Regions from separate parts of the Brachybacterium sp. ACRRE genome, predicted to be linked through region 3. Evidence: predicted binding sites of a transcription regulator. Region 3 holds the regulator's gene; each other region holds the start of a gene.
The links. Region 3 encodes HrcA, which represses chaperone genes, less so after heat shock. Its sites were predicted from a motif close to TTNGCACTCGNNNNNNNCGAGTGCNAA; they were not measured.
Positions count from the first base shown of each region.

Region 1: the regulator HrcA is predicted to act here: its motif matches at 4,980-5,006, upstream of groES (co-chaperone GroES).
Region 2: the regulator HrcA is predicted to act here: its motif matches at 2,029-2,055, upstream of groL (chaperonin GroEL).

Region 1 covers NZ_JAKRMO010000051.1:17,106-24,408, reverse strand. The annotation lists gene MHY49_RS14050 (TetR/AcrR family transcriptional regulator) at 1-214, shown strand, start outside; gene MHY49_RS14045 (hypothetical protein) at 221-1,003, opposite strand; gene MHY49_RS14040 (pseudouridine synthase) at 1,000-1,989, opposite strand; gene MHY49_RS14035 (hypothetical protein) at 1,989-2,675, opposite strand; gene groL (chaperonin GroEL) at 2,934-4,523, opposite strand; gene groES (co-chaperone GroES) at 4,527-4,823, opposite strand; gene MHY49_RS14020 (metallophosphoesterase) at 5,071-5,949, opposite strand; gene MHY49_RS14015 (hypothetical protein) at 5,996-6,679, opposite strand; gene MHY49_RS14010 (ABC transporter family substrate-binding protein) at 6,786-7,303, opposite strand, start outside.
Region 2 covers NZ_JAKRMO010000036.1:35,933-43,235, forward strand. The annotation lists gene MHY49_RS11585 (GNAT family N-acetyltransferase) at 1-52, shown strand, start outside; gene groL (chaperonin GroEL) at 207-1,844, opposite strand; gene MHY49_RS11595 (LytR C-terminal domain-containing protein) at 2,183-2,749, opposite strand; gene MHY49_RS11600 (DUF3263 domain-containing protein) at 2,830-3,144, opposite strand; gene MHY49_RS11605 (uracil-DNA glycosylase) at 3,244-3,924, shown strand; gene treS (maltose alpha-D-glucosyltransferase) at 4,006-5,784, shown strand; gene MHY49_RS11615 (siderophore-interacting protein) at 5,807-6,793, opposite strand; partial or broken gene MHY49_RS11620 (hypothetical protein) at 7,035-7,303, shown strand, end outside.
Region 3 covers NZ_JAKRMO010000008.1:67,070-74,372, forward strand. The annotation lists gene MHY49_RS03990 (NADPH-dependent FMN reductase) at 1-518, shown strand, start outside; gene MHY49_RS03995 (16S rRNA (uracil(1498)-N(3))-methyltransferase) at 641-1,441, opposite strand; gene dnaJ (molecular chaperone DnaJ) at 1,468-2,598, opposite strand; gene hrcA (heat-inducible transcriptional repressor HrcA) at 2,675-3,703, opposite strand; gene MHY49_RS04010 (DUF3097 domain-containing protein) at 3,786-4,676, shown strand; gene MHY49_RS04015 (DUF4870 domain-containing protein) at 4,826-5,980, shown strand; gene MHY49_RS04020 (iron chaperone) at 6,091-6,474, opposite strand; gene hemW (radical SAM family heme chaperone HemW) at 6,561-7,303, opposite strand, start outside.

The DNA.
Region 1 (7,303 bases), on a different contig from region 3:
CTGGCTGTGCGAGCGCGTGACCCGGAGCATGCTCGGGGCCGAGCCCGTCGACCTCGATCCCGGCCAGCGCCGCCGGATCGAGTTCGCCGTCGGCGGGCTGATGGCCGTGCTGGGCACGCGGTATCTTCGCGCCGACGGGGCCATGGAGTCTCCCGAGGAGGCCGCCGTCGTGCGCGAGGCCATGGGCGCGGTGCTGAGCCCGCTGCGGCCCTGAGCGCGCTCAGCCGCGATCGCGGGGACGGGAGCGCGTGACGTCGCCGGGCCGCGCGGGCTCCTTGCCGCCGAGGACCCGCCGGCGGCGGTCGAACTCGGCGAGGAAGGCTGACGGGTCGTCCTCGTAGGCCTCCTCCCAGGGCATGCCGATCCGGGCGGCGGACTCCTGGTCCCGCGCGATGCGATGCGCGCGGCGGTGCGCGGCGACGAGCACCGCGCGGGGCGGCTGCACGGGCAGCCCCGCGTGCACCTGAAGGGCGCGGAAGCCGTCGAACGAGGCCGCGTCCCAGCCGGACTCGGGCACCACCCACTCCTCGCCGTCGGCGAAGGCGATCACACCGATCCCGCCGCGCACGGCATCGGCCTCGATGCGCACCACGTCCGTGCTCGCCCGCACCTCTGCCGTGCGCAGCCCGCGGATCCGGCGCACCGTCCCGCTCGCGGGGTCGAGGAGGACGGCGCGGTGCACGATGATCAGCGGCACGAGCGCCCATACGGCGACGAGCGCCCACACCGCGAGCGCACCCACGAGGTACTGCACGATGCCGGGCGCGAGCAGGCGCACCAGCAGGTCGTCCTCCCCCGCTCGCAGACGCCCGTACCTCCACGCCTGGATGCCCGCGGCGGGGAACGCGCCCAGCAGCAGGGCGAGCAGCGGCAGCCCGATGAGCGCCCCGGGCAGGTACCGGGCGCCCAGGGTCGGGCCGACGACGAGCCGGCCGCGGCGCGTGCGGCGGGGCCGGGGCTCGGCGGCCGGGCCGGATGCGGCGGGGTCGGGGGCCGCGCTCATGGAAGCTCCTGCACGCTGCGGAACGCGCGGTCCCGGCCCGTGACGGGATCGGTGAAGGCGAGCTCCTGGGAGAGCAGGGCAAGGGGCGCTGTCGCAGGGACGGTGCGCGGGTAGAGGTCGTCGCCCGCGATCGGTGCGCCCCGATGGGCGAGCTGGGCGCGCAGCTGATGGGTGCGGCCGGTGCAGGGATGCAGGCGCACCACGATGCTCGCGCCGCCCGCCCCGGCGGTGCTCACCCCGGCGTCGGCCGCCTGCAGCACCTCCCCCTCGGTCAGAGCGTTCGGCTCTCCGGAGACGACGCGCGTCTGCAGCTGCCCGTGGGTCTTCTCGAGCCGGTCGTGCATCGTGAACCGCTCCCCCGCGCGCTGCGGGATCTGCACGGCACCGCTCGCCTCGACCCGCGCGAGGTACGTCTTGCGCACCGCACCGAGGGCGAAGAGCCCCTGGTAGGCGGCGCGCTCGGCCGGGACGATGCCGAAGGCGAGCACGCCGGCGGTGCGCCGGTCCAGGCGGTGCAGCGGCGCGAGGGTCTCGATGCCCGTCGCGCGGCGCAGACGGACCAGTGCGCTCGCGAGCACGTGGGCGCCGCGCGGCATGGTCGCCATGTCGTGCGGCTTGTCGACGACCAGCAGGTGCTCGTCGTGCAGCAGGATCCGCGGATCCGGGCCGGCGACGTCCTCATCCCGCAGCTCGCGGTGGAACCAGAGCTCGTCGCCGGGCGCGACGGGATCGGATGCCGACCAGGCACGGCCGTCGGCCCCCACCACCTCGCCCGCCTCGAAGCGGGAGGCGAGGGCCGTAGCCGCCGGATCGAGAAGTGCCGGGAAGCGGGCCGCCAGGGCGTCGAAGGCGCGTGGCGCATCCGCAGCATCCGCAGTGTCCGCCGCGTCTGTCGGCCCGACCTTCCAGCGCACGGGGTCCAGGCCGTGCCGCTGGGACAGGGGCGGTGCTGCGCGGCGCGCCCGGCGCCGGGCGGCGCGGCCCATCACAGGCCCCAGATCGCGAAGGTCACCGCATTGTGGGCGATGTAGAAGAGCACCAGCAGCGCGAGCAGAAGGTTCGGGTGGGCCTCGGCGAGCGAGATCCAGTCGCGGTGGGTGCGGCGCAGCTCCTCGACGCCGATGGACTCGATCTGCTCGATGGGGACCCCGGCGCCGCGGGCGCGCCGCAGCGTCTCGAGCTGGGCGCGGGGGCCGAACACGCGGCCGGAGACGACGGCGAGGCGCGTGCCGTCGGGCCGCAGCAGCTCGAGCGCGTCGAACATGGATCCGGAGTCGAGCAGCTCGGCGGCCCGGCCGGGGCGCCGGATGTCGCGGATCGCGACCACGCTGCCCACCTCCTCCCAGTCCGCGGTGCGGGTGCGGCGGCACAGGCCGCGCAGGCGGAAGCCGTGCTCGTCAACCTGCAGCCAGATGGTGAGGGTGCGCAGGGCCCACGCGATCGTCACCACGAGCACGATGATCCAGATCAGCAGCGGGAGGGTGAAGACGGCGTCGTGGCCGAGGCGCGCGTCGTGCCAGAGGTGCTGGCCCAGGAAGCTCGTGAGCACCAGGAACTCGAGCACGCCCGCGCAGAGCGCGGCGGTGATGAGGGTGCCGACGACGCCGCTCGCGGCGGGCCCGTAGACGCGCTCGGGCATCGCCTCGGGGGCATCCGAGCTGTTGGGGTCCACGGCGCTCCCTTCGTCCCTGCTCCGTGCCTGCGGCGTGCATGCTGCGTGGGTGGCGGCGGCGTGCTGGGATGCTCTGCCGACTCGCCGACGGGTACTGATTCTAGGGTCCCGCTCCCCCGTCCCTGGGAGCACTCCGCATCGCGTCGCGCACCGCGCGGGACGGGCGCTCGCGGACCGATGATCGCCCGGCCCCGGACAGCGCGGCGCCCCGCCGGAGGGACTCCGACGGGGCGCCGCGCTCGAGGGGCGGGAGGGGACTCAGTCGTCCTCGTCCTCGTCCTTCTTCTCGACCACGAGGGTCTCGGTGGTCAGCACCAGCGCGGCGATGGAGGCCGCGTTGCGCAGGGCGCTGCGGGTGACCTTCACCGGGTCGATGATGCCGGCCTTCACGAGGTCGACGTACTCGCCGGTCGCGGCGTCGAGGCCGTGGCCGACCTCGGACTCCTTGACCTTTTCGACGACGACGTAGCCCTCGAGGCCAGCGTTCTCGGCGATCCAGCGCAGCGGCTCGACGAGCGCCTTGGCGACGGCGCGCGCGCCGACGGCCTCGTCGCCCACCAGGCCCTGCTCCTCGGAGAGGACGGAGGACGCCTGCACGAGCGCGCTGCCGCCGCCCGCCACGATGCCCTCCTCGATGGCCGCACGAGTCGCGGAGACCGCGTCCTCGATGCGCATCTTCTTCTCCTTGAGCTCGACCTCCGTGTGGGCGCCCACCTTGATGACGGACACGCCGCCGGCGAGCTTGGCGAGGCGCTCCTGGAGCTTCTCGCGGTCCCAGTCGGAGTCGGTGGCCTCGATCTCGGAGCGGATCTGCGCGACCCGGTCCGCGACCGCCTGGTCGTCACCGGCGCCGCCCACGATGGTGGTGGTGTCCTTGGTGACGACGACACGGCCGGCGTGGCCCAGCACCTCGGTGCCCACGGACTTGAGGTCCAGGCCGAGATCGGGGGTGACGACCTGGGCGCCGGTGAGCACCGCGATGTCCTGGAGCATGGCCTTGCGGCGGTCGCCGAAGGCCGGGGCCTTCACGGCCGCGCCCTTGAAGGCGCCGCGCAGCTTGTTCACGACGAGCGTGGACAGCGCCTCGCCGTCGACGTCCTCCGAGATGATGAACAGCGGCTTGCCGGACTCGACGACCTTCTCGAGCAGCGGGAGGATGTCGGCCACGGCCGAGATCTTCCCCTGGTTGAGCAGGACGTAGGCGTCCTCGAGGACGACCTCCTGGCGGTCCGCGTCGGTCACGAAGTGCGGGGAGATGTAGCCCTTGTCGAACTGCATGCCCTCGGTGAAGTCCAGCTCCATCGCCGTGGTGGAGGACTCCTCCACGGTGATGACGCCGTCCTTGCCGACCTTGTCGAAGGCCTCGGCGAGCAGCTCGCCGATCTCGCGGTCCTGGCTCGAGATGGCGGCGACGTCGGCGATCTGGTCCTTGCCCTCGATCTCGATGGCGACCTCGCCGAGCCTGGCCGAGACGGCCTCGACCGCGGACTCCATGCCGCGCTTGAGCGCGGAGGGAGCGGCGCCGGAGGCGACGTTTCGCAGGCCCTCGTGCACGAGCGCCTGGGCGAGCACGGTCGCGGTGGTGGTGCCGTCACCGGCGACGTCGTTCGTCTTGGTGGACACCTCCTTCGCGAGCTGCGCGCCGAGGTTCTCGTAGGGATCCTCGAGCTCGACCTCGCGGGCGATGGTCACACCATCGTTCGTGATGGTCGGCGCGCCCCACTTCTTGTCGAGGACGACGTTGCGCCCCTTGGGGCCGAGCGTCACCTTGACGGTGTCGGCGAGCTTGTCGACCCCGCGCTCGAGGGCGCGGCGTGCTTCCTCGTCGTAGATGATCTCCTTGGCCATGGATCAGGCCTCGACGATCGCGAGGATGTCGCGGGAGCCCAGGATCAGGTACTCCTCGCCGGAGTACTTCAGCTCGGTGCCGCCGTACTTCGAGTAGACGACCTTGTCGCCGACCTTGACGTCCAGCGGGATGCGCTGGCCCTTGTCGTCGAAACGGCCCTCGCCGACGGCGACGACGGTGCCCTCCTGGGGCTTCTCCTGGGCGGTGTCGGGGATGACCAGACCGGACGCGGTGGTCTGCTCCGCCTCGGTGGGCTGGACGACGACGCGATCCTCGAGGGGCTTGATGGAGACCGACATGCGGCTCACTCCTTCGTGTTCTAAGACTCGACGTGAGTTCTGGACGGGTTCCCGGTCCTGGTCGTCGTCGCGGTGCCGACCCGGGGGAGCCCGGTCGCGGCGGCCATCTGGCACTCTCGGCCGATGACTGCCAACGCGCCCACTCTAGAACCCGCTCTGGCACTCGCGCAACACGAGTGCTAACCCTCGGGACGACTGTTCGCCCTGGGCCGACGGCGGTGCCCGGCAGGCGGGCCGCGGAGCGGGCTCAGCGACCGGCGGCGTCGAGGATCTGAGCGACGACGTCGGGCCCGAACTCGTAGACGGGACGCTCGGGGTCCTCGAGGGTGTCGCCGCCGCTGGCCCACTCGGCGCTCGTGGCGCGGACCCCGGGGGCGCCGGGGGCGTCGATCTCCACGAGCTGCGCGCCCGAGCGCGCCCCGGCCCGTTCGACGCCGCCGGGGGCGAGCGGGTCGACCACGTTGGTGATCCCTGGGCCGACGAGCACCGGGATGCCGGCGATGCTGCCCGTCATCGGGTGGTGGTAGTGGCCGGACAGGATCGCGCGCACGTCGCTGCCCGCGAGGACGTCGGCGAGCGCGTCGAGGCCGTCGAGGTCCAGGCCCCGCAGCAGGGGCGTCGCGCCGACGAGCGGCGGGTGGTGGATCGCGAGGACCGTCGGGCCTTCGGTCGCTCCCCCGTCGGCCGGCGCGGCGAGGACCTCCCGCAGCCATTCGAGCTGCTCGGGGTCGACGTGCCCGTACCCGGCGCCCGGGACGCTCGAGTCCAGGACGATCACGCGCCCTCCGCGGGGCAGCGCGTGGACCCTGTCCTGCCAGGGCCCGCCGTGGTCACCGGGGCCCGCGACCTCGGCGTAGGCGGAGGGGACGTCGTGGTTTCCCATCGTGACCACGAGCGGCGCGCCGAGCGACGCGGCAAAGGGGTCGAGGATCTCGTGCAGCAGGCGGTAGCTCGCGACGCTGCCGTCGTCCGAGGCGTCGCCCGTGTGGACCACGACGTCCACTCCCTCCATCCCGCGCACGCGCGCGAGGAGGGCGCGCAGGGCGGCGGCGGTGTCGATGCGGTCGTAGTGGCGGGAGGCCGGGTCCCCGTAGAGGTGGGTGTCCGTCAGCTGCAGGATGCGCATGGCGCCAGCCTACGAGGGGAGGCCGACGGCGCGGACCCGTCCCGGCTCAGCCGTGGTGCCCGAGCACGCCGAGCGCGAGGAACACGAGCCCCACGACGGCGAGGCCGGCAGCGATCCACGGGCGCAGATCGGCGCGCGCGAGACGGTCGCTGAGGCGGGTGATGCGTCGGGCGAGACGGGGGAAGGCCTGCCAGGCACGGGCCGCGAGCAGGTAGGGGCCGGTCAGGGCGGCGAGGAACACGGCGTACTCGAGGACCTGCAGGGCGATCACGGGGGTCGCGGCGGTGATGACGCGGCCGGTGATGTACATGGTCGCCATCCCGCTGAGGCTGGACATGGCCTCGCCCGTGCCGATCGCGACCAGTCGGGCCGAGGTCTCGCGGCGCGGGGGTCGGCGAGTCCTCGGCCGACGGCGCCTCGCGCTGCGCGCGAGCACGAGAGCGGCGAGGAGCAGCAGCACACCGGCAGCGAGGTCGACGCCGCGCCGCACGAGCAGGCGCTGGGCGTCGGTCTTCGCGAGCGCCGTGAGCGTCTCGGGGTCGACCACGCGGAAGAGCAGAAGATAGATCGTCGCGCCGAGGGCAAGGCCCGCGCTCATCCAGGTGATCGAGCGCGCGGCACGGGATGAGGTGGTGAGGAGGTGCAGCGTGATCCCCGCGGTCGACGGGCTGAAGCCGAAGACGAGCCCCAGGCCCACGAGGCTCACGGCCGCCGCGATCAGCGCGTGCATCCCCTCCCCCTCTCCCCTGTCGTGGGCACCTTCGCATGCCCCGGCGCCGCGCACGACGCAGGGCCGCCCCGCACGGATGCGGGACGGCCCTGCGCGGGGAGGGCGATCAGCCCTTGAGCTTGTCGGAATCCTTCACGTAGCCGACGAGGGTCCAGTCGATGTCGGCGAAGCCCTTGGCGCCGAAGTTCGCCAGGTCGTCGTCCTGGACGTAGAAGTCGTACGACTGCCAGAGCGGGAGAGTGCCGGCCAGCTCCCACAGCCCCGCATCGACCTGGTTGATCAGGTCGAGGCGCTTGGCGTGGTCGGTCTCGACTGCAGCCTGATCGATAAGCTTGTCGGTCGCGTCGTTCCCGATCTTGCCGAAGTTCTGACCACCCTTGGTCTTCCAGATCGAGTCGCCGCTGGAGAGGAACGGGTTGCCGACCCAGCCGAACAGCGTGATGTCGAACTCCTGAGCGCCGATGTACTTCGAGAACAGGTCTGTCGGCGGGACCTTCTGCACCTTCATGTTGATGCCCACGGCCTTGAGCTGCTCCTGGACCACGGGCACGACGGCCTCATTGGTCTTCGAGCCGTCGTTGTAGACGTAGGTCAGCTCGAGCTGCTTGCCGTCCTTCATGGCCT
Region 2 (7,303 bases), on a different contig from region 3:
GCCGAACGGAAGCGTGATGGTGCGTGCCCATGGGCCTCGCGGCTCGTTCTGACGAAAGACGCGGCAGTCTTGTACGCACGAGCAGACGGCACCCCGCGCACACAGCAGCGCGGCCGCGTGACCATGCAGGTCACGCGGCCGCGCCGTGTGGTGAAGCGTTCGCGATCGCTGGTGCGATCACCGCCGGGCAGCTGCCCGGCGGCGGATCACATCATGCCGCCCATGCCTCCCATGCCGCCCATGTCGCCGCCGCCGGCGGCCGGGGCCTCGGGCTCCGGCTTGTCGGCCACGACGGCCTCGGTGGTGAGGAACAGGCCGGCGATCGAGGCCGCGTTCTGCAGCGCCGAACGGGTGACCTTGACCGGGTCGATGATGCCCGCGGAGAGCAGGTCCTCGTACTGGCCGGTCGCGGCGTTCAGGCCCTGGCCGATCGGCAGGTTCTTGACCTTCTCCGCGACGACGCCGCCCTCGAGGCCGGCGTTCACGGCGATCTGCTTGAGCGGGGCCTCGATGCCGACCGACACGATGCCCGCGCCGGTCGCCTCGTCGCCCTCGAGCGAGAGGTTGGCGAAGGTGTCCTTGCCCGCCTGCAGCAGCGCGACGCCGCCACCGGCGACGACGCCCTCCTCGACGGCGGCCTTCGCGTTGCGCACGGCGTCCTCGATGCGGTGCTTGCGCTCCTTGAGCTCGACCTCGGTCGCGGCGCCGGCCTTGATGACGGCCACGCCGCCGGCCAGCTTCGCGAGGCGCTCCTGGAGCTTCTCGCGGTCGTAGTCCGAGTCGGAGTTCTCGATCTCGGTGCGGATCTGCTTGACCCGACCGGCGATCCGGTCGGCCTCGCCCGCGCCCTCGACGATCGTGGTCTCGTCCCGGGTCACGACGACCTTGCGCGCCTGGCCCAGCAGCTCGAGGCCCGCGGTCTCGAGCTTGAGGCCGACCTCCTCGGAGATGACCTGGCCGCCGGTGAGGATCGCCATGTCGTCGAGCATCGCCTTGCGGCGATCGCCGAAGCCGGGGGCCTTGACCGCGACGGACTTGAAGGAGCCCTTGAGCTTGTTGACGACGAGGACCGCGAGGGCCTCGCCCTCGACGTCCTCGGAGATGATCGCGAGCGGCTTGCCGGCCTGGATGACCTTCTCCAGCAGCGGCAGCAGGTCCTTGACGTTCGAGATCTTCGAGTTCATCAGGAGGATGTAGGGGTCCTCGAGGACCGCCTCCTGGCGCTCGGCGTCGGTGACGAAGTAGGGCGAGAGGTAGCCCTTGTCGAAGCGCATGCCCTCGGTGAGCTCCAGCTCGAGGCCCATGGTGTTGGACTCCTCGACCGTGATCACGCCCTCCTTGCCGACCTTGTCGAGGGCCTCGGCGATGAGCTCGCCGATGGCCGGGTCGGCCGCCGAGATGCCGGCGGTGTGCGCGATCTGCTCCTTGGTCTCGATCTCCTTGGCCTGCTTCAGCAGGGTCTCGGAGACCGCGGCGACGGCCTTGTCGATGCCGCGCTTGAGAGCGATGGGGTTGGCGCCCGCGGCGACGTTGCGCAGGCCCTCCTTGACGAGGGCCTGGGCGAGGACGGTGGCGGTGGTGGTGCCGTCGCCCGCGATGTCGTCGGTCTTCTTGGCGACCTCCTTGACGAGCTCCGCGCCGATCTTCTCGTACGGGTCGTCGAGCTCGATCTCCTTGGCGATGGAGACGCCGTCGTTGGTGATGGTCGGCGCGCCCCACGACTTCTCGAGGACGACGTTGCGACCCTTGGGGCCGAGGGTGACCTTGACGGCGTCGGCGAGCTGGTTCATCCCGCGCTCGAGACCGCGCCGGGCCTCCTCGTCGTATGCGATGAGCTTGGCCATTGTGGAATCTCTCCCGTATCCGTGGTGTCCACCCGACCCTGTGCCCGCGACGGACGGCACCAGGCGCCGTGTTCACGTCACGCGGCGCCGGGTCCCTCACGGGGCCGGAATGCTCCTGGCTCTCCGCCGACGATCGCGCCCTTCCGGACGCTGTCACTCGTCGGCGTCGAGTGCCAGATCATCATAAGCACTCTCCCCCTCGGAGTGCTAACCCCTCCCACGGATTCCGCCGTCGGCGCATCCCTCCCAGGGGGGACCCCGGCACGCAGAAAGGCCGGCCACCGTCCCCGGTGACCGGCCCCTGCGCGGCGCCTGCGCGCGTGGCTGCGCCGAGCTTCTCAGCCCTCGGGCTGCTCGACGGCGACGAAGGTGATGCGGTTGTCGTACTCGTCGCTCTGCCGGGCGTCGCCCGCGCCGACCTCGTCGGCCAGGGCCTGCGCGGAGGCCTTGTCCTTGTCATCGCGGTAGAAGACGACGCTCTCCTGCTGGACGTTGTCCGCGGTGCCGATGCCGACCTTCGTCCACCCGGCGTCCGTCAGCGACTTCTCCCAGGCGCCGGCCATGCCGGAGATCCCGCCGGCGTTCATCACGAGCACAGGGGTGGACTTGTCCGGCTCGGACTGGTCCTCGCCGCCGCCGTCGGAGGCGTCATCGCTCTTCGACGAGTCGTCCTGCGAGCTCGCGGCCGTGGTGGGCGCCTCGGCGCGGTCGTCCCCCGACTTCCCGAGCCCGCCGATGGTGAACAGCAGCACGAGCAGGACCACCACCGCGACGGCGATGATGATCAGGTAGACGAGGTTCTGGCGCCAGAACGACTCCTCGGCGCGATGCGCGCCGTGGTAGGCGACCTCGGTCGCCTCCTCGTCGAACTGGTCCGGAGGGTAGGGGTACTCGGAATCTGCCACGGACCCATTGAACCAGCTCCGGGCCGACGGAGCGGGGAGCCACACGCGATGCGCGGGCGACGTCTGTGCGGTGTCCCGGCTCAGGCGGCGTGGCCGGCGTCGCTCGCGCTCACGCGCCTGGCGCGCAGTCGGTGCACCAGGGCGGGCGCGGCGCGCAGCGCCTCGGGGCGGTCGAGCAGCGCGTTCAGCCGCACGTAATAGGCGGTCGGGGTGAGAGCGAGCTCCTCGCGGATCCGCCGCTCCTTCGCGCCGACGTACCGGAACGTCCGCTCCTCCATCGCGAGGATCGCGCGCTCCTGCGCCGTGAGCCCCGTGCTCCCGTCCTCCCCGGAGCGCTCGGCGACCCCGGAGAGGTCGTCGGGATCCTGGGCGGGGAGGTCGGCGGAGGCGGGCATGGATCCACCCTACGGCCGCGCGCCGGGCCGTCCGTCCCGGCGCGCCGAGGGCCCGTCGGACCGCCCCGGCCCCGTCGCGCCGCATGCCAGACTTGCCCCATGCCGCGCCCCCTCGCCGAGACCATCGCCCCCGACTGGGCCGAGGCCCTCTCCCCCGTCGAACCGGCGATCCATCAGATGGGCGACTTCCTGCGCACCGAGGCGGAGTCCGGCCGCGGATACCTGCCGACGGGACAGAACGTGCTGCGCGCCTTCACCCGGCCGCTCGCCGACGTGCGCGTGCTCATCGTGGGCCAGGACCCGTATCCGACGCCCGGCCACCCGATCGGGCTGTCCTTCGCGGTCGAGGAGCACGTGCGCCCGATCCCCCGCAGCCTGCAGAACATCTTCAAGGAGATGCAGGAGGACCTGGGGATCGCCCCGGCGCCCCACGGCGACCTCAGCGCCTGGCAGGACCAGGGGGTGCTGCTGCTGAACAGGGTGCTCACGGTGCAGCCGGGCTCCCCCGCCTCGCATCGCGGGAAGGGCTGGGAGGCGGTCACGGAGGCGGCGATCCGCGCCCTGGCCGCCCGCGGCGGCCCGCTGGTGGCGATCCTGTGGGGCCGTGACGCGCAGAGCCTGCAGCCGATGCTGTCGCCGACGCCCTGCATCACCTCCCCGCACCCGAGCCCGCTCTCGGCCTCGCGCGGGTTCTTCGGGTCCCGCCCCTTCTCCCGCGCGAACGCCCTGCTGGAGCAGCAGGGGGCGCAGCCGATCGACTGGCGGGTCGTGCGGGACTGACGCGCCCGGAGGCATGGCGCCGGGGCACGGGCCCGCCTACTGTGGGACGACCCGCTCGGCGTCACTCCGGAGGATCGCGCGATGGCACTGAACCCCGCCCAGTTCACACCGCAGGGCCCCGGGGTCGACTACGACCCCCACTGGTACCGCAAGGCCGTGTTCTACGAGGTGCTCGTGCGCGGCTTCGCCGACGGCAACGGCGACGGCACCGGCGACTTCACGGGGCTCATCGAGCGCCTGGACTACCTGCAGTGGCTGGGCATCGACTGCCTGTGGCTGCCTCCCTTCTTCGCCTCCCCGCTGCGCGACGGCGGGTACGACATCTCCGACTACGGCGCGGTGCTGCCGGACTTCGGCTCCATCACGGACTTCGAGCGCCTGGTCTCCGAGGCCCACCGCCGGGGGATCCGCGTGATCATCGACCTGCCGATGAACCACACCTCGGACAAGCACCCGTGGTTCCTCGAGTCCCGCGCGGACCCGGAGGGCCCGTACGGCGACTTCTACGTCTGGTCGGACACGGACGAGAAGTACCGCGAGGCGCGCATCATCTTCGTGGACACGGAGGAGTCGAACTGGACCTTCGACCCGGTGCGCCGCCAGTTCTTCTGGCACCGCTTCTTCTCCCACCAGCCGGACCTGAACTTCGAGAACCCCGCGGTGCGCGAGGCGATGTTCGACGTGGTGCGCTTCTGGCTGGACAAGGGCGTGGACGGATTCCGGGCCGACGCCATCCCCTACCTCTTCGAGGAGGAGGGGACCGACGGCGAGAACCTCCCGGCGACCCACGCCTTCCTCGCCGACCTGCGCCGCTTCGTGGACGAGAGCTGGCCGGGCCGCGTGATCATCGCCGAGGCCAACCAGTGGCCCGAGGACGTGGTGGAGTACTTCGGCACCCCCGAGGACCCCGAGTGCCACATGTGCTTCCACTTCCCGGTGATGCCGCGCCTGTTCTACGCGCTGCGGGAGGGCAGCGCCCGCCAGATCGTCGAGATCATGGCGCAGACCCCGGAGATCCCGCAGGGCGCCCAGTGGGGCACGTTCCTGCGCAACCACGACGAGCTCACCCTGGAGATGGTCTCGGGCCAGGACCGCTCGGCGATGCTCGGCTGGTACGCGCCCGACGCGCGCATGCGCGCGAACGTCGGCATCCGCCGACGCCTGGCCCCGCTGCTGGACAACTCCCGCTCGGAGATCGAGCTGATCCATGCCCTGCTGCTCTCGCTGCCTGGCTCGCCGTTCCTCTACTACGGGGATGAGATCGGCATGGGCGACAACATCTGGCTCACCGATCGCGACGCGGTGCGCACCCCGATGCAGTGGACGCCGGACCGCAATGCGGGCTTCAGCGACATCACCGATCCCGGCAAGCTCTACCTGCCGGTGATCCAGTCGCTCGTCTACCACTACGCGACCACGAACGTCGAGGCGCAGATGGCGCACTCGGGATCGCTGCTGCACTTCGTGCGCTGGATGCTCGCGGTGCGCCGCGAGCACGACGCCTTCGGCATGGGCGCCTACCGGCACGTCGAGGCGGACAACGAGCGCGTGCTCGCCTTCACCCGGACCTACGACGGCGCGGACCACGGGGAGGAGGCCGCGCAGCACGCCGAGACCCTGCTGTGCGTCTTCAACCTCGCCCCGCAGCCGGTGACCGCGCGCGTCGCGCTCGAGGGGCCGGGCCGACGCACCGTGCGCGACCTCTTCGGCGGCGCCGAGTTCCCCTCGCTCGGCGAGGACGGGACCCTGGACGTCATGCTCCCCGGCCACGGCTTCTACTGGCTGAAGGTGCGCCCCCTCGGCGAGCAGGGCGAGCCGATCACCCGGACCACGGCGATCCCGGTGATCGACCCGGAGTGACCCGGAGCGACCGGCCCCGCGGTCAGCCCTCGGCCTTGCCGATCCGCCAGTACCCCATGAAGGCGACCTGCTTGCGGTCCACGCCGATCTCGCGCACGAGGTAGCGGCGCAGGCGCTTGACCACGCCCGCCTCGCCCGCGATCCACGCGTAGAAGGGGCGCTCGTCGGGGTGGACCTCGGAGGTGCTGCCGTGGGCGGCGTGGGTGAGCTGCTGGGGAACCTCCCAGAGGATCGTGGAGTCGATGTCGACGTCCTCGAGCTCGACCCGCTCGCCGGCCGACGGGTCAGCGGGCAGATCCGCGTCGGCCGCGACGGCCTCGCGGACCGCGGGCTCGAGCAGGGAGCCGTGCTCGGCGCCGTCGCGGGCCAGCCACACGACCTCGACGCCGGCCGGCCCCTCGAGATCCAGGCGGTCGGCGGCCGTGGGCACCTCGAGGAGGGCCCGGCCGCGCACGTCGGACCCGCGCAGGGACTCGAGGATCGAGGCGATCGCGGGCACCGCGGTCTCATCGCCGACGAGCAGCAGGTCCTTCGCACCGCCGGGCTCGAACTCGATGCCGCTGCGGGACTGCTCCCCTCCGCGGCGGGGGCCGATGAGGTGCAGGCGCCCTCCGGGGCGCACGGCCTGCGCCCAGCTGCCAGCGGGCCCGCCGACGCCGTGCTCGTCCGTGTGCAGGACCATGTCGACGACGAGCTCGCGGGCGGCCTCGTCCCAGTCGCGGATCGTGTACGTGCGCATGGCGCCGCGCACGTCCTCGTCGACCTGCAGCCAGGCCTGGTACCAGGAGAGGTCGTCGCTCTGGTGGCTCTCGAGGAAGTCCACGAGATCGAAGGCCGGATCTCCCCCGCCCGGCGGGATGATGAGCTTGAAGCGCTGGTCGAGCGGGTGGTGGTCGATGCCGAACTCCGCCATGCCCTCACCGCCCAGCACCACGCGGCGGAAAGCGGGGGTCATGTCCTCGACGCGGAGGACCTCGGCGAGATGGGCGGTGGTGGACGGACGCGTCACAGCAGCTCCTTCGGATGTGCGGGCGGGCAGCGCGGGGCTGCGGGGCGGAACAGCAGGGCGCTCGACCATTGTGCCAGGCAAGGCTGTCCTCACTGAAGGGCGCCGGAGGGTCCGCCAGATCACATCCGGCTCGACCCGCCGACCGGGGCGTGTGGCATCCTCGGTGACTGCGCACAGCGCCGCCCTCGCCGCGCGCCCGGAGACGGGCCGCGCGCAGGGCGCCCACGGACAGGAGAACGATGTGAACGAGACCCCCCGGTCACCCGCCGAGGAGGCCCAGGATCCGAGCACCTCGCCCGAGAGGCTGATGGAGCTCACCGAGCGGCACCCCCAGCTGCACGGACTCCTGGTCGAGAACCCCTCCTGCCCGGAGGTGGCGCGGCAGTGGATCCTCGCGACCAACCCGCGCGTGCGCGCGAAGCAGGAGGCGCAGCAGCCCGACCAGCAGCAGGAAGAGCGGCAGCAGCAGCCCGCTCCCGCCGCGGACGGCGACCTCGAGGACACCGGGGA
Region 3 (7,303 bases):
CCAGCGCCCGCCCGAACCGCGTCGCCGACCATGTGGCGCGCTGGGTCGCCGATGCGGTCGACGACCGCTTCGAGGTGGACCTGATCGACCTGCGCGAGGTCGCGCTGCCCGCCTTCGACGAGCCGCAGTCCCCGAAGTCCGGGGCCGACAAGACCACCGACCACGGCCGGACCTGGGGCGAGCGCATCGCCGCCCTCGATGCCGCCGTGATCCTCACCCCGCAGTACAACGGCTCCTACCCCGGCGCCCTGAAGAACGCCGTCGACTTCCTCTACGGCGAGTGGAGCGGCCTGCCGCTGCTGCTCATCGGCTACGGCTGGAACGCGGCGAACGAGGTGCTGCCGCTCCTGGAGACCCTCATGACCCGCGTCGGCGCCGACGTCGTCGACACGCTCGGGCTCGGCTTCCGCGAGGACCTCTCGCTCGAGGGCGAGCTGTTCGTCGCCGAGGAGAAGGTGGCCCGTCTGGCCGCGGACCTCGCCTCCCTCGAGGAGAAGGCGCTGCAGCCGGCCGCCTGACGCGCGCGCCGCGCGCTGGGAAGCGCGCGCTGGTGTGGAGCACCATCGAACACCGGGAGGGCCCGGGACCCCAGAGGTACCGGGCTTTCTCCGTTCGCTGTCCCCCGCTCAGAGGACTGCGCTCAGCCCCAGCGGCCGATCAGTGCGCTGATCACGGAGAGGGCCGCAGGGCCCGCGGTCGAGGAGCGCAGCACCTCGGGGCCCAGCAGCACGGAGCGCGCACCGGCCTCTTTCAGCTGCGCGAGCTCCTCCGGGGAGATCCCGCCCTCGGGCCCGACGACCACCACGATCTCGGGCACCCCGGCAGGCACCTCGTCGGCCCGCAGGGCGCGCAGCTCCTCGGCGAGCCCCATGAGCCCCACCGACTCCTGCTCGTGCAGCACGAGGAGCATGGCGCCCGCCGCGGAGCGCGCACGCAGATCCTCGACGAGCTGGGCGCTGGTCCGGGCCTCGTCGACCGCGGGGATGCCGCGCCGGCGGCACTGCTTGACGGCAGCGCGCACGGTGTTCTCCCAGCGCGCGCGGCCTTTGCGCAGCTTCTCGCCCATCCAGACGGACACCGAGCGCTGCGCGATCCAGGGCGTCACCCTGTCCACGCCGAGCTCGGTCGCCGACTCGATCGCCTGCTCGTCGCGTCCGCCGGTGGCCAGCGCCTGCACGAGGGCGAGGCGCGGTGAGCGGGTGACCGGATCCGAGGGCGCCTCGAGCAGACGCAGGGACAGCTCCTCCTTGCGCGCCTCGGTCACCTCGGCGCGGGCCTGACGGCCGTCCGCGTCGCTCAGCAGGATCCGCTCCCCCGTGCGGATGCGCGCGACCTTCGCCGCGTGCCTGCCCTCCTCGCCGGAGAGGTCGTAGCGCGACCCCTCGTCGAGAGCCGCGAGGGCGTCGTCGAGCACGAGGAAGGCGGCGGGGGTGTCGGGCACGGGATGGCTCCTCGGCGGATCGGGTCTCAGCGCTCGCGGAGGCGATCGCGCAGCTTGCCGAACATACCGTGCGATCCGCGCCGGCCGGAGCTGGCGGCGGGCTTCTCCTCGTCGCGGACGCTCGCGAGCTTCTCGAGCAGCTCGCGCTGCTCGTCGTCGAGCCGGGTGGGGATCTGCACGTCGAGCTCGACGCGGATGTCGCCGCGGGTGCTGCGGCGCAGCGGGGTGACGCCGAGGCCCTTGAGGACGATCTCGTCCTCGGGCTGGCTGCCCGCCTGGATCTCCACGGTGCGCTCGCCGTCGAAGGTCTCCAGGGGGATGCTCGCGCCGAGCGCGGCGGCGGTCATCGGGACCCGCAGACGGGTCACGAGGTCCGTGCCCTCGCGCACGAAGACGTCGTGCTCGGCGACGGAGAGCTCGACGAAGAGGTCGCCCGCGGGGCCGCCGGCCTCGCCGACCTCGCCCTCTCCGCGCAGCTGGATGCGGGTGCCGTCCTCGACGCCCGCGGGGATCCGCACGGTCACGGTGCGCTCGCTGGGAGTGCGGCCGTGGCCGGAGCACTGGGTGCAGGGCGACTCGATGACGTCGCCGTGGCCGCCGCAGACGGGGCACGGCGCCATCGTCACCATCTGGCCGAGCAGCGACTGCGCGACGCGCTGGACGTGGCCGCTGCCGCTGCAGTTGGTGCAGCGGGTGGGGCTCGTGCCGGGCTCGCAGCAGGAGCCCTGGCAGCGATCGCAGGCGACGGCGGTGCGGAAGGTGACGTCCTGCTCGGTGCCGAAGACGACGTCGCGCAGGCTCACCTCGGTGCGCCGCAGCACGTCGCCTCCGCGGCGCTGGCGCGGGGTGGGACCCTGCCCGCGGCCGCGCATGCCCGAGGCGCCGGCGAACATGTCGAAGATGTCCGAGAAGTCGAAGGACGCCCCGCCGGGGAACCCGCCCATGCCGGGGCCGCCGCCCATGTCGTACTGGCGGCGGCGGTCGGGGTTCGAGAGGGTCTCGTAGGCCTGGGAGACCCGCTTGAACTTCTCCTGCGCCTCGGGGTCGGGGTTGACGTCCGGGTGCAGGGAGCGGGCGAGCTTGCGGTAGGCCTTCTTGATCTCGTCGGTCGAGGCCTCGCGGCTGACGCCGAGCAGCTCGTAGTAGTCGTCGTTCACGAAGGGGTCCTTGCTGTGGCGGTGGTTCGGTGGGGCGCGGGCGGAAGCGTCGGGAGCCTCATCACGGGGACGAGCATCAGCCCAGGAAGCGGGAGACGTAGCGCGCGAGGGCCTGGACGGTGGAGATGCCGGTCACGTAGTCCATCCGGGTGGGGCCGAGGATCGCCAGGTGCGAGCCGTCACGGTACCCGGCGCCCACGAGGGACGCCTGGGCGAGCGCGTGCTCGGGGATCTCCTGGCCGATGCGCACCTCGACCGCTCCGGGCTCGGCGCGCATCGAGCCCAGCAGGCGCAGCAGCACGAGCTGCTCCTCGAGCACGTCCAGGAGCGGCTCGACCTGCGTGGTGAAGTCCCCTGCCGAGCGCGCGAGGTTCGCGGCGCCGGCCATGATGATGCGGTCCTCGGTGCGGCTGTCGGCGAGGCCCAGCAGGGCGTCGACGACCTCGCGGCACGCCTCCTGTGCCCCGGCGGGGCTGCGGGTGACGAGCTCGGCGAGCGGATCGTGGAGGTCGGTGACCTCGCGGCCGACGACGGCCTGGTTCATGCGTGCGCGCAGGTCCGCGTAGAAGTCCGTGTCGAACTCGACGGAGCGCCCTGCGAGCAGCGGGATGGTGCGCTGGTCGACCTGGCCGGACTCGGTGATGAGGACGACGAGCAGGAGCGCGTCAGCCACCTTCACGAGCTCGACGTGGCGCACCCGGGCCTGCCGCACCGCCGGGTACTGCACGAGCGCGACCTGGTGGGTGAGCTGGGCGAGCAGACGGACCGTGCGCGTCAGCAGCTCGTCCAGGTCGCCCGCGTCGTCGAGGAAGGAGCGGATCGCGCGCTTCTCCGGCGAGGACAGCGGCTTGATCGCGGCGACGTGGTCGACGAAGGCGCGATAGCCCTTGTCGGTGGGGACCCGGCCGGCGGAGGTGTGGGGCTGGGTGATCAGCCCCTCCTCCTCGAGCAGCGACATGTCATTGCGGACCGTCGCCGCCGAGACCCCCAGATCGTGGCGGTCCAGCAGGGACTTCGAGCCCACGGGCTCGCGAGTGGCGACGTAGTCCTCGACGATCGCGCCCAGGATCTGCAGCCTGCGCTCCTCCACGTGCTCACCTCCCATGCGCTGGCACTGTTCGCTTCCGAGTGCCAATCCTACGCGTCGCCGACGCCGCTCCACGAGAGGTGTTCGCCACCGGTGTACGGTGTCGGCCGTGTCACCGCGATCCTTCCCCGACCGCTACGGCCAGGACGTCCTCTCCTCGCCCGCGCCCTCCCACCACCGCCGCGCCCCGCAGGCCGCCGACGTGCCCGCGCAGCGGGATCTCGTCGTCGAGGAGGCATCCACGGGCTTCACCGGCGCGATCGTGCGCCTCGAGAAGATCGCCGGCGAGCTCGTCGTCGAGCTCGAGGACGGACGCGGCCGGCGCCGCGGCTTCCCGATGGGCCCCGGCTTCATGATCGACGGCAGGCCGGTGCGCCTGGTGCCGCCGCAGCGCGCCGCTGCCGCCGCTCCGGCCCGGCAGCGCTCCGCCTCCGGCTCCGTCTACGTGCAGGGCGCGAAGGCCCGCACCGCCCGTGCCTCGCGGATCTGGGTCGAGGGCAAGCACGACGCCGAACTGGTGCAGAAGGTGTGGGGCCACGACCTGCGCATCGAGGGCGTGGTCGTCGAGATGCTCGACGGCGCCGACAATCTCGCCGAGCGCGTGCGCGACTTCGCCCCTGGCCCGGGCCGACGCCTGGGCGTGCTGGTCGACCACCTGGTCAAGGGCTCGAAGGAGACGCGGCTTGCCGAGGAGACCATGCGCCTTCCCGGCGCGCGCGGGAACGTGCTGATCCTGGGCCACCCGTACGTCGACGTCTGGCAGGCCGTACGCCCCGCACGCGTCGGACTCCAGGCGTGGCCCCACGTGCCCCGCGGCACCGACATCAAGGTCGGGACGCTGCGGGCGCTCGGCTGGCCGCACGCCGAGCAGGCCGACATCGCCGAGGGCTGGCAGCGGATCCTCGCGACCGTCCGCTCCTACGCCGACGTGGAGCCGACCCTCTCCGGGCGCATCGAGGAGCTCATCGACTGGGTGACCACCGAGTCCTGAGCCGTGCGACGGGGGCTTTCCCCCGGGACGCGCAGCGGAACTCCCCCGCGCGCTGGCGTGATCCGCCCGATAGGCTCGTGGCGCACGTGAACCCGCTCGGCCTGCGCGACCGCGCTGCGGAGCGATCGAACCGGACGAGGAGCGATCCCATGAGCGAGAACAACGGACCCGTCGACCCGTATCGGCCGACGCAGGACGACGGCACGGACCAGCCCGGGTGGGCGGCCGACCCTGCGCAGGCCGGCGCCGCACCCGAGGGCGTCCCCGGTGACGAGGGGACGGACGCGTCCGGCGGCAGCGCATCCGCCGAGAGCACCGCCGCGGACGGGGCGGCCTCGGCGGTCGCCGCGGACGGGACGTCCGTCGATGAGGGCGGGGCCTACGCCGTGGAGAACGAGTTCTCCGCTCCGCGTCCGACGGACGACGGGCAGGCCTCGGACCCGACGTGGGGACCGGCTCCGGATCCGGCGACGACGTCCGGCGAGTCCGCGGCGTACGAGCAGGCCTCCCCCTATGGGCACCCCTCCCCCTACGGGCAGGCCACTCCGTACGGGCAGGCATCGCCCTACGGGCAGGCGTCTCCCTACGGCGCGGGCGAGGCGTCGCAGTCGTCCGCCGCGGGTGCGGCACCGGGCGGCCAGCAGAGCGGCTACGGCTACGGCCACGGCGGGCCCGCGCAGAGCTCCGGGCAGGCAGGTTCCCAGGGCGCGGCTCACCCGAACCCCGCCGATGGGCAGAGCGGATACCAGCAGAACTCCGGGTACGCGCAGAACACCGGGTACGCGCAGGGCGCGAGTGGGCAGCAGGGCGCTGGCGGACAGCAGGGCGCCTACCAGCAGATCCCGGGCCCGACCCCCGCGGGCGACTGGTCGAACACTCCCCCTCCGCACATCAAGGGCGTGTACCCGGGGCCGCTCACCGGGCAGCCGACCGCCGAGTCCGACGTGAAGCTGTGGTCGATGCTCGCGCAGCTCGCCGTGGTGATCGGGTACCTCATCAGCTTCGGCACGCTCGGCTGGCTCGGGCCGCTGATCATCTTCCTGGTCTTCAAGGACCGCAACCGCTTCATCCGCTTCAACGCGGCCGAGGCGCTGAACGCGGCGATCGCCGTGATCATCGCGGAGATCGTGCTGACGATCGTGTGCGGGATCCTCGCCCTGATCTCCCTGGGGATCCTCTCGTTCCTCTTCGTGGTGGTCGCCGTCCCCGCGGTCCTGCACATCATCTTCGCGATCATGGGCGCCGTGAAGGCGAACGACCGCCAGTGGTGGAACTACCCCATGAACATCCGCCTCGTGAAGTGAGCCGGTGGCCGCGCGAGCGGTCGCCGCGTCGGACGACGGGAGGGCCCGGGATCATCTGGTTGATCCCGGGCCCTCCCGTCGTCCGGATGATGCCGATGCCGGCACGTCGACTACCTCCAGGTGACGCCGTCCACCTCGTACTCGCGGAGACGATGGCGCATCATCTCGCGCAGCAGGTCGACCGGGACCGGCCGCCCGTACGGGAGCTTCACGGTGCCCTTGCCGGTCTCGAAGTCCTCCAGCCGCGCGTCGAAGGCCTCGCGGGTGCTGGGCGTGAAGGCCGCGTTCGCGTGCTTCGCGTGGGTGCTGACCACGAACAGGATCATGCCCTGCGGGTGCACCCAGGCGAGGTTGCCCCATTTCAGCTGCTCGCTCGCCTCGGGGACGACCTCGCGCGCGAGCTCGCGCAGCTGCTGGGCGAGCTCGAGGGCGGGGCCGTCCAGCCCGGCGAAGTACTCCTCGACGGTCTTCGGCTTCTCGGTGCGCGCGGTCATGCGGACAGTCTGGCACCGGCCCCGCGCCCGTGCACGGGATCCCGTGCATCCGCACCCGGAGGACGCGGCGCTGATGGCACCTGACGTCAGGGCACGAGGTCGCGGATGACGGCGTCGGCCAGCAGGCGGCCCTCCCGCGTGAGCACCGCCCTGCCCTCGGCGAGGGCGTGGGGATCGAGGTGGCCGCGATCCCGGTGGACGGCGAGCATCCCGCGGGTCTGCGCGGGCACCTCTTCGACCGGGAGCCCGTCGGCGATGCGCAGCTCGAGCATGATCCGCTCGAGGAGGCGATCCTGCTCGGTCAGCTGCTCGGACTCCTGCACGGGCAGGACGCCCTGGGAGAGCATGCCGGCGTAGCGGCTGGGGTGCTTGACGTTCCAGGCCCGCATGCCGCGCCGATGCCTGTGCGCACCGGGGCCGATCCCCCACCAGTCCGCACCGCGCCAGTAGGCGAGGTTGTGACGGCAGCGCTCGGCGGTGGTGCGGGCGAAGTTCGAGACCTCGTACCACTGCAGTCCGTGCGCGCTGGTGAGGTCGTCGATGAGCTCGTACTTGTCGGCCATGTCATCCGGATCGGGCTCGGAGATCTCGCCGTGGCGCAGCCGGCGGGCCATCGCCGTGTTCCCCTCGATGATCAGCGAGTAGGCGGAGAGATGGTCGACGTCGCAGGCCAGGGCCGCGCGCACCGACGTCTCCACGTCGGCGACGGTCTCGCCCGGCGTCCCGTAGATCAGATCGAGGCTCACCGAGAGCCCGGCGTCCTTCGCCCAGGCGACGGCCTGCGGGACCCGCTCGGGATCATGCGTGCGGTCCAGCGTCGCGAGCACGC